Chloroflexus aurantiacus J-10-fl: one gene and its partner. The protein of the gene in region 2 interacts with the protein of the main gene of each other region in a pairwise test. Links are inferred from orthologs where the notes say so. Each region holds a gene or a part of one and is shown on either strand. Other genes may lie near its edges.

The links.
Region 1: the proteins of dnaE (region 2) and CAUR_RS09915 interact in binary tests that used the Escherichia coli proteins (3 or more experiments, as listed by UniProt). The link is inferred for Chloroflexus aurantiacus J-10-fl from one-to-one orthologs.

What each region holds. Positions count from the first base shown.
Region 1 is NC_010175.1:2,599,112-2,605,526, forward strand. What follows is about bases 667-3,589. They hold CAUR_RS09915 (methionine aminotransferase), read right to left. Parts: upstream 2,762-3,589; coding sequence 1,571-2,761; downstream 667-1,570. Other genes in these bases: CAUR_RS09910 (carboxypeptidase M32), read right to left, coding at 667-1,554; CAUR_RS09920 (hypothetical protein), read left to right, coding at 2,918-3,313. In the rest of the region: more of CAUR_RS09910, read right to left, coding at 37-666; CAUR_RS09925 (glycoside hydrolase family 31 protein), read right to left, coding at 4,231-6,415. UniProt on the Escherichia coli protein: Shows aminotransferase activity with methionine and histidine as substrates, and to a lesser extent also with phenylalanine.
Region 2 is NC_010175.1:1,402,504-1,410,325, reverse strand. The notes cover bases 2,371-6,700. They hold dnaE (DNA polymerase III subunit alpha), read right to left. Parts: upstream 6,318-6,700; coding sequence 2,571-6,317; downstream 2,371-2,570. In the rest of the region: CAUR_RS05325 (molybdopterin-containing oxidoreductase family protein), read right to left, coding at 1-1,476; CAUR_RS20745 (hypothetical protein), read right to left, coding at 6,749-6,907; CAUR_RS05315 (hypothetical protein), read right to left, coding at 6,916-7,107; CAUR_RS05310 (HEAT repeat domain-containing protein), read left to right, coding at 7,295-7,822. UniProt on the Escherichia coli protein: DNA polymerase III is a complex, multichain enzyme responsible for most of the replicative synthesis in bacteria. This DNA polymerase also exhibits 3' to 5' exonuclease activity. The alpha chain is the DNA polymerase catalytic subunit.

The DNA of each region.
Region 1 (6,415 bases), 1.2 Mb from region 2 along the record:
ACGACGCTCTGACATTACGAGAGCGATAAACGCGGCTTACGATGACAAATCGATGCCGTAGATTGCCGAGTATTTTGTGCGCAGATATGTCAGGTACGGTTCAATCTGCATCGGCCCACCAGCCGCGCGCTCAATCAGCTCGGTAGGGGTAAAGACACTGCCGTGCCGATAGATGTTTTCGCGGAGCCAGCCGTGCAGGGTTGCGAATTCGCCGCGACCGATTTCGTCATCGATGGCAGGATGGGCAGCACGTGCTGCGGCCAGGAACTGAGCACTGAGAATGTTGCCCAGGGTGTAGCCCTGGAAGGCACCACCGATCAGCCCGCCGAACCAGTGTACATCCTGGAGTACGCCATCACGATAATCGGGAACGGTTACACCCAAATCTTCAGCGTAGCGCGCATTCCAGGCGTCCGGCAGATCACGCAGCTTCAGCGTACCTTCAAGCAACGCCAGCTCCAGGTCGAACCGAATCATCACGTGCAGGTTGTACGTCACTTCATCGGCATCGGTGCGAATCAGGGATGGCTGCACGCGATTGATTGCGCGGTAGAACGTATCGAGCGGTACGTTCCCCAATTGCTGCGGGAAGGTCTGCTGAAGTTCAGGGTAGAAATGCTCCCAGAATGGACGTGAACGTCCGATCAGATTTTCCCACAGCCGCGATTGGCTTTCGTGTACGCCAGCCGAAACACCGTTGCAGAGCGGTGTTGCTTCAAAGGCGGGTTCGATCCCCTGTTCGTACATCGCGTGGCCTGATTCGTGAAGTGTGCTAAACAGACCATCACCCAGATCGTGCTCGTTGATGCGCGTTGTGATGCGGACATCGCCGACCGAGAACTTGGTGGCAAAGGGGTGATGAGTCAAATCCTGCCGCCCACGCTCGAAATCGTAGCCGAAGCGCCGAATAATCTGCTCACCAAACGCAAGCTGGTCGTTGCGCGGGTAATACTGGCGCAGACAGGAATCATCGATGGGGGGCTGGGCAACAATCGCCCGAATGATGGGGGTCAGGCCGGCGCGCAGACGGGCAAACAGATCACGAATCACCGACGCCCGCATGCCATAGTCGCTAAAGTCGATCAGCGGATCAGCCGGATGCTCGTAGCCGGGAAAACAATCGGCAACCCTCCGACTCAGTTCGAGGGTGCGTTCGAGGTACGGCAGCATGGTGGCAAAATCGTTCGCCGGGCGGGCCTGGGTCCAGGCGTGATAGCTGGCCGCCGTATGGGCGGCAATCTCGCTCACCAGATCGGTGGGCAGGCGAGTCATGCGCTCGTAGTTGCGCTGGGCAACCCGAATTAAGGCCGCATCAGGATGTTCATACGGCAATTGCTCGGCGTAGGGCATCAATTCGGCCAGTAACCGGCCCAATTCGGGATCGGTGCTCTTCATGTGGGCCAGACGCGAGAGGGTCGCGAGCTGACGGGCACGGGCGGCTGCACCACCGGGTGGCATATATGTGCTCTGATCCCAACCCAGTACAGCAGCAGCACTGTTCAGATCGTCAATCTCCTGGAGGCGAGCACGAAGTTCTTGGAGACGGGTTTCCATGACATCTCTCTCTTTCTCAACTGCGCTGTCGCCAGGCCAACAACCGTTGTTGGGCGGCGCGCAGCGTCTCAGGACGCTTGGCAAAACAGAAACGGGCCAGCAGCGGCAAATCGTGCTGCCGGGCGTAAAAAGCAGAAGGGGGAATAGCAGCAACGCCAACCTCCTGCGTCAGGTAGCGACAGAACGTGACATCGTCGTGAAAGCCGGTGGGGGTAATGTCGGCCATCAGGAAATAGCTGCCTTCGGTTGGCAGGACTGGAAAGCCGACACTGACCAGAATCTCTTCCAGCAGACGATAACGAGCTGTATATTCAGCGCGAAACTGTTCATAATAGCCGTTATGCAAAGCTCCTTCCAGGGCAGCCGCGGCGGCAAATTGCAATGGAGTCGCGGTCGCAAAGGTAATCCACTGGTGCGCGGCGCGCAGGGCGGCGTTGAGGCTGGCTGGACCAACTGCGTACCCGATTTTCCAACCGGTGAGGCTGAAGGTCTTGCCCAGACTGTTAATGGTCAATGTCCGTTCCCACATGCCTGGCAGCGTCGCGATGGGTATATGGGTTGCGCCGGCAAAGACCAGTTGGTCGTATACCTCATCAGAAATCACGATCACGTCGTAAGTCTGGCACAGATCGGCGATCTGCTCCAGCTCGTCCCGGCGAAATACCTTACCGGTTGGATTGTGGGGTGTATTCAGCATCAGCAGACGGGTACGCGGCGAGAAAGCGGCCTGCAACTCTGCCGGATCGAACCACCACGTTGCATGACCATCGCCGGGGGGATGGAGGCGGACAAAACGGGGAATACCGCCGGCCATCGTCACATCGGGCAAATACGCATCATAAAACGGCTCGAACAGGATAACCTCATCGCCGGGATTTACCAGTGCCTGCACTGCGCCGAACAATGCCTCAGTTGCGCCACTGGTGACGGTCACTTCAGTCACCGGATCGACTGTCCGCCAGCCCTGGGCCTGCCAGGTTGCCGCAATCGCCTCTCGCAGACGCGGCACACCGATGTAGGGTGCATACTGGTTGGCATCGGCGGTGATCGCCTCTATCGCAGCCTGCTTCACCCATTCCGGCCCGGCGAAATCAGGAAAACCCTGGCCCAGATTCACGGCACCACATTGCACGGCAAGCGCACTGATTTCGGCAAAAATCGTGGTACCAAACTGACGAACCCGCTCGGCGCTGAGTGATAGTGTCATCGTGCACCCCTGGAAGAAGTTACAGGTACAGCGTGCCCGTATTACAGTGTAACCCTGCATCTTTACTAATGGTACCACAGAGTACTGCAACTTTTGCGAAGAAGACTACGTCATAGCCGCAGAAGTGCAATGGCCTGGTGTTGAAGGAGGAAACACATGTCGCTACAGAACGATCAAACCCGCCTGATTGGGATTCTTTTAATCACCCTCGGCGTGGTGACAATTTTCAAGCTCTGGTGGCTGGTTCCGATTGCGCTGCTGGCCGGGGGTGGCATCGCCATTTACCGCCGTCAACGCAACCTGGGCCGCACCGATGAAGCGGTGCAGGCGCTCTTGTGGGGTGTTGGTTTAGCGTTGCTGTCGCTGTTCAAACTGCTGTGGCCGGGCATTCTGCTGTTGGGTGGCGTCAGCCTGTTGCTGCGCGGTCGCGAAGCCGAGGTGGAACAGCGGATGTGGGCTTTGCTGGGGCAACTCCTGAGCTGGAATCGGCGGCCAACCACACCACCAACCAGCAACAAGGTGCAGATTGTCGAAAAGCACGAGGAAGCGTAAAGAGTCGGCAGAAAGGGCAGGTAGAACACCTGCCCTTTTTGATTCCCTCGTTAGCTGGTAGAGCGCGATAGACTGGTTCTGGGAGCGCGAGCCGCACATCCCCACCCGCCCCCTACGCATTACCCACATGTCACCTAACAGCCGGTACGACCCCTCATAGCACATCGTTCATCAGGCATACCAGGTGGTCATGTGTCCCGCAGCGTCCTGCTCCCCGCCGGCAGGCCAGCCGTGCGGGCTGAAGCCCTGCCTGACAGCGTGCAAGCCCCGCAGGGGCAAAGGATCACCATCCCCGCCGTCAGGCCAGCCCCGAAGAGGTTTTAACCCGCCGACTCGCCGGCTATCACCCCCGCTCCCGCACACGAGTTATGGGTAATGCATTGCCCGCTGGGGGCCGGGGAATGCCTGCACCATCTCCCCCGATCCGCTCCGGTACGCGAGCGATGCAGTATCCGAGTTGTGGGTAATGCATAGCGGGGGCTGGAGGGCACGGCCCGCCACCAGCGCCTGGCAGGCTAACCGATTCCTCAGCGGTGGAGCGATGAGCGCAGTTGGCGCGGCAGGATGGCTGCTACCCTCCATATGGTGAGCATGTGCATGGCTGGCGTGTAAGGGAATGGTACCGGCACCATGCGCGCCGGAGGCGCGCGCTCCCAGCTTCCGGCTGGAGAGCACGCCCGTCATCATTCTCCCGCTCCTCTCCCTGGGTGGGAGAAGAGCGGGGACTGGGGGGTGAGGTGAGGGGTTGGGATTGAGGTGATCGGGAACCATGATGGCGCACGCCCCTCCCTACTCCCCACTCCCCCGACGAGGGGAGGCCGGGAGGGTGGGAGAACACCCTCACCCCCGGCCCCTCTCCCGCGCTGCTCAGCGGGAGAAGAGGATCAGAAGTGCGCTCTCGCTGTCTCTACACCGCATCACACCGTGAACGAGACGACAAACGCTTCGCCGCGATTGGTAAATGTCGTTCGGCCATTCACGAACGCCTGGGGTGTTCCATTCACCACCGCCATCGCCGGGGTTGCCCCGTGAACGACAAGGGTGAAGGATGTACGGGCACATTCAGCAAAACCATCACCGCGCGTCGAACCGCTGATCGTGAGTTCCTGACCACGGCGTTCGACCCGGAACAGGGTACGGTAATATGCACCCTGTTGAAACGCCAGGGTCAACCCATCGTCCTCGTGTAACTCTGCGGTGTAGACACCATCGTGCGTTGGAATGAAGAGGTGTAACTCGATGGTTTCCGGGTAGTAGCCCATTGTTGAAGCCGGTGCATCCGGCCAGAGTGGAATAACGGCCCCGCCACGGGCGAAGAGGGGTAGGCGGTCGAGCGGTGCCGGTATCACCACAAATTGCTCACCGGCGTACCGCGTGTCGGTATGCCAATCGTACCACTCACCGGCGGGCAGGTAGAGCTGTCGGGACGTCGTGCCCGGTGTATACACCGGCGCAGCCAGCAGGTCGCGCCCTACCAGAAATTGATCGTCTATCTCGAGAGTTAAGCGGTCGTATTGATAGGCGAAGACCAGCGGTTGCTGTACCGGTTCACCGGTTTCCACGGTTCGCATGAAGGCCGTGACCAGATAGGGCATGAGGCGATAGCGTAATTCAATCGCGTTGCGGGCAATCTGCTCGATAGCCGGCCCAAACGACCAGACATACTGATCGATGTGGCCGTAGGCGCTGTGATTGCGACAGAATGGCGTCAACGCGGCACACTGCATCCAGCGGGCAAAAAGTTCGGGTTGGGTGTCACCGGCAAACCCGCCAATATCAGCGCCGATAAATGCCTGCCCGGATAGCGCTGTCCCCATGGCCATCGGCATACTCATCCAGAGATGATCCCAACGCGCACAATTGTCACCCATCCAGTTAGCGGCATACCGTTGAATCCCGGCAAAGCCGGCCCGTGACAGCACAAACGTGCGCTGGTTGGGGAAGGCAGTGTGTAATCCTTCCACCGTCGCCATCGCCATCAACAATGCGTACTGATTGTGATAGCGTTCGTGCGGTTCGCGGCCACCGTTGAAGCGCATCGCATACGGCGGAATATCACCGGTTGCCGGTTCGTTCATGTCATTCCAGATACCGGCAATGCCCAACTGCGCGTGACGTGCATTCTGCTCGCCCCACCAGGTACGTGCTTCCGGTTTCACAAAATCAGGGAACGCCGTGCGACCGGGCCAGACCTGCCCGATGTACAACTCACCACTGGCCGCTCGACAGAACAGATCGTGCGCCACCCCCTCGCGGAATAACGCAAAATCGGGATCGACCTTCACGCCGGGATCGACAATTGTGATCAGGCGAAAGCCCTGTTCGTACAACTGGCGAGCGAGGGCTGTCGGATCGGGGAACAATTCGTGATTCCAGGTGAATACGCGATAGCCATCCATATGCTCGATATCGAGCCAGAGTGTATCGCACGGGATGCGTCGTTCACGATGTCGGGCTGCGAGAGTCAGGATGTCAGCCTGACTATAGCGGTGCCAGCGACATTGATGGTAGCCAAGCGCCCAGATTGGTGGCGGCGCCAGCCGACCGGTTAACCAGGTGAATCCTTCGAGAATATCGGCAATCCGTGGCCCGGCCAGCACATACTCTGTGTATTGACCACCCAACGCACAGATGCCGTAGGTCTCGGCAGGCGAAAAATCGACATGCACCCGGTATGGATTGTCAAGAAAAAAACCGGCAGCATTCCCCGTCTGATCGAGATGGTAGAAAAACGGAATTGAGATGTAATAGGGATCGAACTCCGTGCTGGTATTCTTCGTGCGCGGATCGGCGGGATCACGACCGACGGCGAATTCGGCTTCACCATGCGGACTCAGTACATCGTTATTCCACAAGATAAAATCCCGCCCTTTCCGATTCAGGCGTCCGGTCTTCTCACCCAAACCGAGAAAGGCATCATCACGGGCACAAACTCGATGAAACGCGAAGGCATCATTGAGCGTTGCATACGCCCATGGCCGCCCATCAGGTCCGGTTGCGGTGGTCATCACCGAACTACCATCGCTCCGCCGGATCGTAATCGTAAACGGATCACGACCGATGATCACCTCCAGCCGCGCACTGCGCAACACCAGCGATGTC
Region 2 (7,822 bases):
CGAGGCATCGAGGACACCACGGATCGCCTCTTCCGCACTCTCGTGCAGCCACGGTTCGCTATAGCCCATCGCCTGCGCCAGCAAGCGGGTCACGTCCCAATTGCTCTTCGCTTCCCCCAAGGGGGCAATTGCCGGTTGGTTAAGCGTGAGATAACGATGGCCATAGGCACGGTGCAGATCGAGGTGTTCGAGTTGACTGGTTGCCGGCAAGACAATATCGGCGTAGCGGGCCGTATCGGTCATAAAGAGTTCGTGGACGACGGTAAAGAGGTCTTCACGCCGCAACCCCTGTTCGATGAGGCCGGCATTGGGTGATGAAGCGAGAGGGTTAGCGCAGTAGACAAAGAGGGACATGATCGGCGGATCGGTTACTTCGCCGGTGAGAGCCGCGCCAAGACGGTTCATATTGACAGTCCGCGGTACTGGTGGGCATTCAGAGGCATGACCAACGGCTTCCGCATCCCACGTTGCATAACCGCCGGTGGAATAGGCCAGGCCACCGCCACGCACACCGTACTGTCCCACAACCGCCGGCAGGCAAAGGAGTGCCCGGAAGGTCTGACCACCATTCTGATGGCGTTGAATACCGTCGGCTGTTTTAATGATAGCCGGTTTGGTGGTTGCATAGCGACGGGCCAGTTCAATGATGGTTGATACCGGCAGTCCGGTAATGGTTGCTACCCGTTCGGGATCATATTCGGCAGCCCGCGCGCGCAATTCACGCCAGCCAACCGTATGCGCTTCTAACCATGCCTCATCGTGCAGGTTTTCAGCGAAGATGACATTCATCATGCCCAAGGCCAGCGCCCCATCGGTTGCCGGCCTGATCGCCAGATGGAGATCGGCAGAGCGAGCGGTAGCCGTCCGTCGTGGATCGATCACCACCACATAGGCACCGGCACGCTGTGCCTGACGGATAAACGGCATTGCGTGAGGGCCGGCACTGGCCGGATTATGTCCCCAAAGGATTATGAGCCGGCTGTGCCGCAGGTCGTCGTAGTCAGGACTGCGGCGGGCACCGAGCGTGGCATAGACAGCAGCGTGGGCAGCAGCACAGCAGATCGTTCGATCCAGACCGCTGGCTCCCATCCGGTTCCACAAGCGGGCATCAACAATCGCCGTTTGCAGCAAACCCAGCGTGCCGCTGTACGAATAGGGCAGGATCGCAGCAGCACCGTATTCGGCGATAATTGCCTGCCAGCGCTCTGCGATGGTAGTGATCGCTTCGTCCCAGCTTATCCGTTCCCAGCGTCCGCTGCCTTTTGGTCCTACCCGACGGAGTGGGTAGAGCAGCCGATCAGGACTGTACACTCGTTCGAGGTACGGACGGACTTTGGCACACAGCCAGCCCTGGGTGATCGGATGTTCAGGATCGGCATAAAACGCGACTGCCCGTCCATCACGCACTTCCGTTATGGTGGCACAGGTATCGGGGCAATCATGCGGGCAGCAACCACGAACACGTTGTGTTGTCATAGCAATCTCTCCGCTAGCGGTTATTTTACGTATTGTAGCACTCTCAAATTGTTGTGACCAGAATCCGCTTCAGAACTGGATGATATCAAATCTGGTCGTGACACATCAGTCAACGATGACCCCGATACTGCACCTGAACGATGCACCGCTGGACGCCCGTAGGGGCGACACCTGCGTCTTACTTACCTGGTACGCCGGGAGTCGTAGGGGCACGGCATGCCGTGCCCCTACTCCAAACGACGCGAGACGCGCATGATGCGCAGGCAAGGCAATCAATCCAGTCTATGATGACACGAACGAAGCTGCTCTCCCCCATACCAACCTATGCAATTACCCATATGTTGCCAGGTAGCCAGTATGGTGCATCGGTCGTGTCACGGGCTAGCAGGGATCGCCCTGACCGTGCCCGGTAGGGGCGCACGGCCGTGCGCCCCTGCCAATGCCGGTGCGGGATGCTGACGCCATCCCCAGGACGCCAATGGTCGCCGGCGGGCACCCGGTGATGCCCGATCAGGGTGCAGCAGCGCCCACCGCGGGGATGAGCGTCCGTCTGGGAAGCACCCAGTCCTACCCCACCTGGCAAGACACCCCCGTCCGTCACCACGGTGTCCATCTGGTTATCGTTGGTGATCCCTGCGGCGACGGGCGGATAAACCGAATAGCTTCGGCATCACGACAGGGCTGGTGCCGAGCGGTGATGTCCGGAGGAGTGCACGCTGGGATAGTCCCTGATGAAGAATGCAGCGGGTGACTACAGAATTATGGGTAATGAAAAGCCCATACCAACGGGTTGGGCGCAGGGTAGGCTGTCGTGGTGATTGGCAAGCGTTCATGCGTCTGTGCGACAGTCTGGGAGATCGACAGCACAGCTTTTAAGTTCTAGTATGGTATGTCACGTGTTCACAGCTCCCAGCGGTGCTATGTGACACGCCCCTGCTCCAGTCCGCCCGCTGGGAGCGGGATGTAGATACGACAGCGCAACCTGATGTGACAGTACAAAGTAGGGGGCACGGCATGCCGTATACCGTGCTCCCTACTCAATTTCCTAATTTCCGCGTCAACCACCCAACCGCGAATGCTTACCCTCACCGTGCTTACATCGCCAGCACCCGGTCAGGGCCAAGCACCTGCTTCAGTTCGGCAACCAGGGCATCGGAGAGGGTAATGGTATGCTGCGACTGTAAGACGACCATGCCCACCCCATTTGGCAGATACAGTGTGACCTGGTCATTACCATGACTGCTGCTCAGAATCGTGTGGACATGCTGCATCAATGCAATATCGGCATCAAAATCGTGGCTACGCGGCAGGTAGATGCGTAGATTACGCGCCGGCGGCCCGTCAACCCGTGGCGGTTCTGGTGCATGGTGACCGCCATGACCATTCCCATTACTGGCGAGCTTGACCGGCTGGCGGGTGCGCACAACCGGCGGTCTGACCGGCGGCGGAGATGCCGGAGCCGGGGTAGGAGTTGGTGCTGGTGCTGGCGATACCGGTGGCGCCGGCAATTCCACACCGCCTTCGCCGTTCAGATCATCGCTTACCCCTTCCAGATCCATTTCAAGCGGTTGGGCGCTTGTTGTCTGATCTACTGACGCGGGCGTTTCCACGTGATCGACTACCAGTTGGGGTGTATCACGACGGTTATCAACCTTTGCCGTAATCCGCACTACAGCGTCATTTTGTAATAGATCGGCGTACTTCGCCAGCACCTTTGGAAAGACCACTATCTCGATGCTGCCGGTCAAATCTTCAAGATTGGCGACCAGCATCGTCTCGCCCTTCTTTGTCGCAATCCGACGCACCCCACTCAGCACTCCCACGAAGGTGAGCGTCTCTCCGATATGTTCAGCATCAATCGAACCAAGTTCGGTAGCACCGCTGAGATCGACACCTTCGAGGGCCTTAGCGATGGGATCATCGGAAATATTCAATCCGAGCAGCTCCTTTTCCCAGAGCAGCACCTCTTTCTGATCGGCAGGACTCTCGACGATCAGCGGCAACGGAATACGGGCCACCACCGGATTGGCGGTGGTTGCTTCACCAAAGATATCAAACAGGCTACTCTGGCCGATTTCACGCGCCTTCTGGGCTTCGATCCCGGCGCTGACGGCCTGATCGAGGATTGCCAGCTTCTGGCGGCGCGTGCCAGGGAGCGAGTCGAGTGCACCGGCTTTGATCAGGCTTTCCAGGGTACGCTTGTTCAGCGCGTGGCGATCAACGCGCGCACAGAGGTCTTCCAGCGATTGGAAGGGGCCACCTGCCTCGCGTGCAGCAATGATCGCTTCTACTGGCCCTTCGCCGACATTCTTGATTGCCATCAAGCCAAAGCGAATACCGCGTTGGTGGGTTACGCCCGGCGGCAACGGTTGGGCAAGTGGTTCGATAGTGAAGCCCTTGTGCGAGCGGTTGACATCAGGGGGCAGTACTGCCACACCCAGACGCCGTGCTTCGAGTGCCGCCTTCGTCACATCTTCAATTACGCCACCCGCACCGGTCAGCACAGCGGTCATATACTCGACCGGATAATTCACCTTTAGCCAGGCGGTCTGATAACTGAGCAAACCGTAGAGCGTGGCGTGCGGTCGGTTAAACGAATAGCCGGCGAACGGCAAGATCAACTCCCAGAGCTGATCGGCAATCTCCTTACTAATGCCTTTGCGCTGGCACCCTTGCTTGAAAATAGCCTCATTTTCGGCCATCAGTTCGCGATTCTTCTTGCTGATCGCCTTGATAACGATATAGGCCTGACCGAGCGTATAATCGGCGACCGTCTGCAACAGTTGCATAATCTGCTCCTGATAGACGATCACACCGTAGGTGTCGGACAGGATCGGTTCGAGCACGGGGTGGAGATAGCGGATCTGGGATGGATTATTTTTGTTCTGAATATAGACTGGAATCTGCTCAAGTGGGCCGGGGCGATAGAGCGCCACCATGGCGTAGAGGTCTTCAACGCGGGTTGGCTTCAATTGCATCAGGTAGCGCGTCATTCCCGCCGATTCTAGTTGGAAGACATTCTTCGTTTCGCCTCGTCCTAATGCCTCAAAAACCTTTGGATCATCAAGTGGAATTTCATCAAGCCACATCCGCCGGCCAGTCGTCTGCTCGATATACTTGAGGGCCTCGGCCACCACGGAAAGGTTGGTTAGACCGAGAATATCCATCTTCAGCAGACCCATCTTGGCCAGGGTCGGCCCTTCAAACGCAGCCATCAACGCATTCTCGTCTTTGGTCGTGCGTTGCAGGGGCACCAGCTCGGCCAGCGGTGTTCGACTGACCACCACGCCACAGGCATGCGTGCCAACTGACCGCATCCGGCCTTCAACCTTCTGTGCCTCATCGATCAGTTCGCGCAGGTGGGGCTGGGTTTCGTAGATCTGCTTCAACTCTGGGACGCGCTCAAGGGCCTGGGCGATGGTGGTGCCAACCGGTAACGCTGGAATCAGTTTGGCGACCCGATCTACCTCACCGGGATCGAGACCGAGCACACGGCCCATATCGCGAATGGCCGCTTTGGCCCCGAGCGTACCGTAGGTAATAATCTGCGCAACATTCTCCCGCCCGTACTTATCGGCGATATAGTCAAGAATCTCCTGGCGGCGCGAGTCGGCGAAATCGGTGTCAATATCGGGCATTTCCAGACGTTCGGGCGAGAGGAAACGCTCGAAGAGCAGCTTATTCTTGACCGGATCGACATCGGTGATGCCGAGGGCGTAGAGCACGAGCGATGCACCGGCAGATCCACGCGGCAGACAGGGGATACCGCGTGAACGGGCAAATTTCACGTAATCCCATACGATCAACATGTAATCAGGGAAGCCGGTTTGATTAATCACATCCAGTTCATACGCCAACCGATTCATATACTCAGCAGGTGGCTGACCATTGAACCGGCGCATCAAACCCTCTTCACACACGAGGCGTAGATATGAGGCGGCATCGTGGCCCGGCGGTAACTCAAAGACCGGCAACTGAACCCGTCCAAACTCCAGCTTCAACCGGCACATATCGGCGATGCGACGAGTGTTTTCCAGCGGTTCAGTACCGTAGCGTTTAAACCGCTCCCACATCTGCTCGCCCGACAAGATATGGTAGCTCTCGTCCATCGCGTATTCACGAGCACAAAACTCGGCGTAGGTCATATTCATCCCCATCGCCATAATCTTGTGCTGGGTTGCTTTATCTTCTGGACGGACGAAATGCGCGTCACTGGTGGCTACCAGTGGAATACCCAGTTCGCGCCCGATCTTCACTAACTCATCGTTCAGCGGCTCGAGTTCAGGGGTATTGTCATGCAGTTGCAACTCAAGATAGTAACGGTCGGGGCCGAGCAGGTCACGGTAATATGCGGCGGTTTCAACGGCTGCACGACGGTCTCCCGCTTTCAGATAGTGCAACACCTCGCCAGCCAGACAGGCCGAGGTAACGATCAGGCCTTCGTGATGCGCTTCCAGCAATTGCCGGTCGATACGGGGGCGGGCAAACACACCCTTTCCCATCCCGTCAAGATGGGCGCGCGTGGTGAGTTTCACCAGATTACGGTATCCCACCTCATTTTGGGCCAGCAACAGCAAATGAAAATAGTTTTTTGCCCCTTTTGTCATCGGGTCGCTCAGTGAGCCGGGGGCCATGTAGGCTTCGACACCGATAATCGGGCGGATACCGGCCTTTTTCGCCGCCTCGTAGAACTCCATCGCGCCGTACATCACCCCGTGATCGGTCAGGGCGATACTGTCCATCCCCAATTCGGCAGCACGCTGGGTAATGCCTTTCGTTGTGGCATAGCCATCGAGCAGGCTGTATTCAGAGTGGACATGCAGATGAACAAAGTCGTGCATGGCGTACTCGTCTTTCAAAACAATTTACACTTAACACAGTTGGACGAAGGCAGAAAGGCGATCTAAGCCTGAAACATTTGTCCGAAAGAACAGATGTGGTGTCGGTTTTTTGGTATTATATCAACATAATATCAGGTTATCAGGCGCACGCTTTCGGTTCTGATTATAACATATCAGCGGTAGCTTGCGAATAGGCTTGTCAACAATTGTAAGGTGTTTGTAAACCATGACGGTTCAGCGCGCGCTACCGTAGCTGGTTGTCGATGTCGCGGGGATGGGGAAATATTGTGGTGAAGGCGGTGTAGCAAGCAGATGGGAATCACGGCACGCCCTGCCGGGGTCTTAACCGGAAGGGCGGGAACCACACGTCGTCGTCAGGCCAGATGGACGTGATGCAACAGAAACAGAGCGTTGGACAGGTGAACAAGCAGTTACGATTGCCGACGGATCGCAAACAGGCACAACCCGGCCAGCAACAGCCAGAGCCAGTGCCACAGACCGAAAGGTTGCTGGAAAGCAACAACAATGGAGATGATCACAAAGACCAGTCCCAGCACAGCCAGTAGTGCCCGACGATAGGTTGGCGACATGAATGGCCTCACCGTACTACAAAGAAAGCCAGCGCCAGCAGTGCTCCTGCGACAAGTAGTAATAACGAAAACGCGAGATTGCCGGTTGCGCTGATCAGAAAAATGGTCATGGCAATAACGATGATTGCCATCATGACACAACCCCGACGTACTCGGCGAATACTGGTTGTAACATCGGGATCTTCCGGTGTTGAATTCATATACATCATCCACAGAGACTTACTTCCCGGCATATCTTACCATATGACAGCAGCAATCGCGTCTGTAATGTTTCTGCAATCAAAGAATAGTACTAAAGTACTGTGCAATACTATGACGGTATGATATACTAAAAATAGAAATATCATCGTTCTACTACAATGACGCAGGGAAGAAAGGGGGCTGCCAATGTTTGATCGAGAGACATGGCGGCAGCGGGTTGCCGAACGATTCACAACCTTTGCCCGCAACCCCCGGCAAGAGATACAAATTGCCGGCGTGAGTAGTGTGCTTGGATACCTTGCCCTGCGTGCGCTTGAACCATTTCTTGCTGCCTTCCAGGAAGAGCCGGTTGCCGCTGTGTTGGCACTGGCCGAGATTTCACGTGGCCCCGGTGCCAATCACATTGTCCGCCGTGCCAGCCGCTGGCGTTACCAGCTTGCCCATCTGATTGAGCGCGAATTACGTTCACGCCCGGAACTTCGCCTGACCGTCGAAGAAATCCTGCTGGCGTTACAGGTGCTGCATCTCGCCCGGCAGCGCCTCAATAGTTCACGTGATGAGTGGTTACGGCTGACATTGCTGGCCGAACTCGACACCTTCGAGAGCGGTGATTTTGAACAGTTACGCCGTCAATTGCAAGACCCCGGCTGGCAAAGTCGCTATGAAGCGATTCGTCGTCTGCGCGTGCGAGAGGGTCACTACACAGCGGCAGAT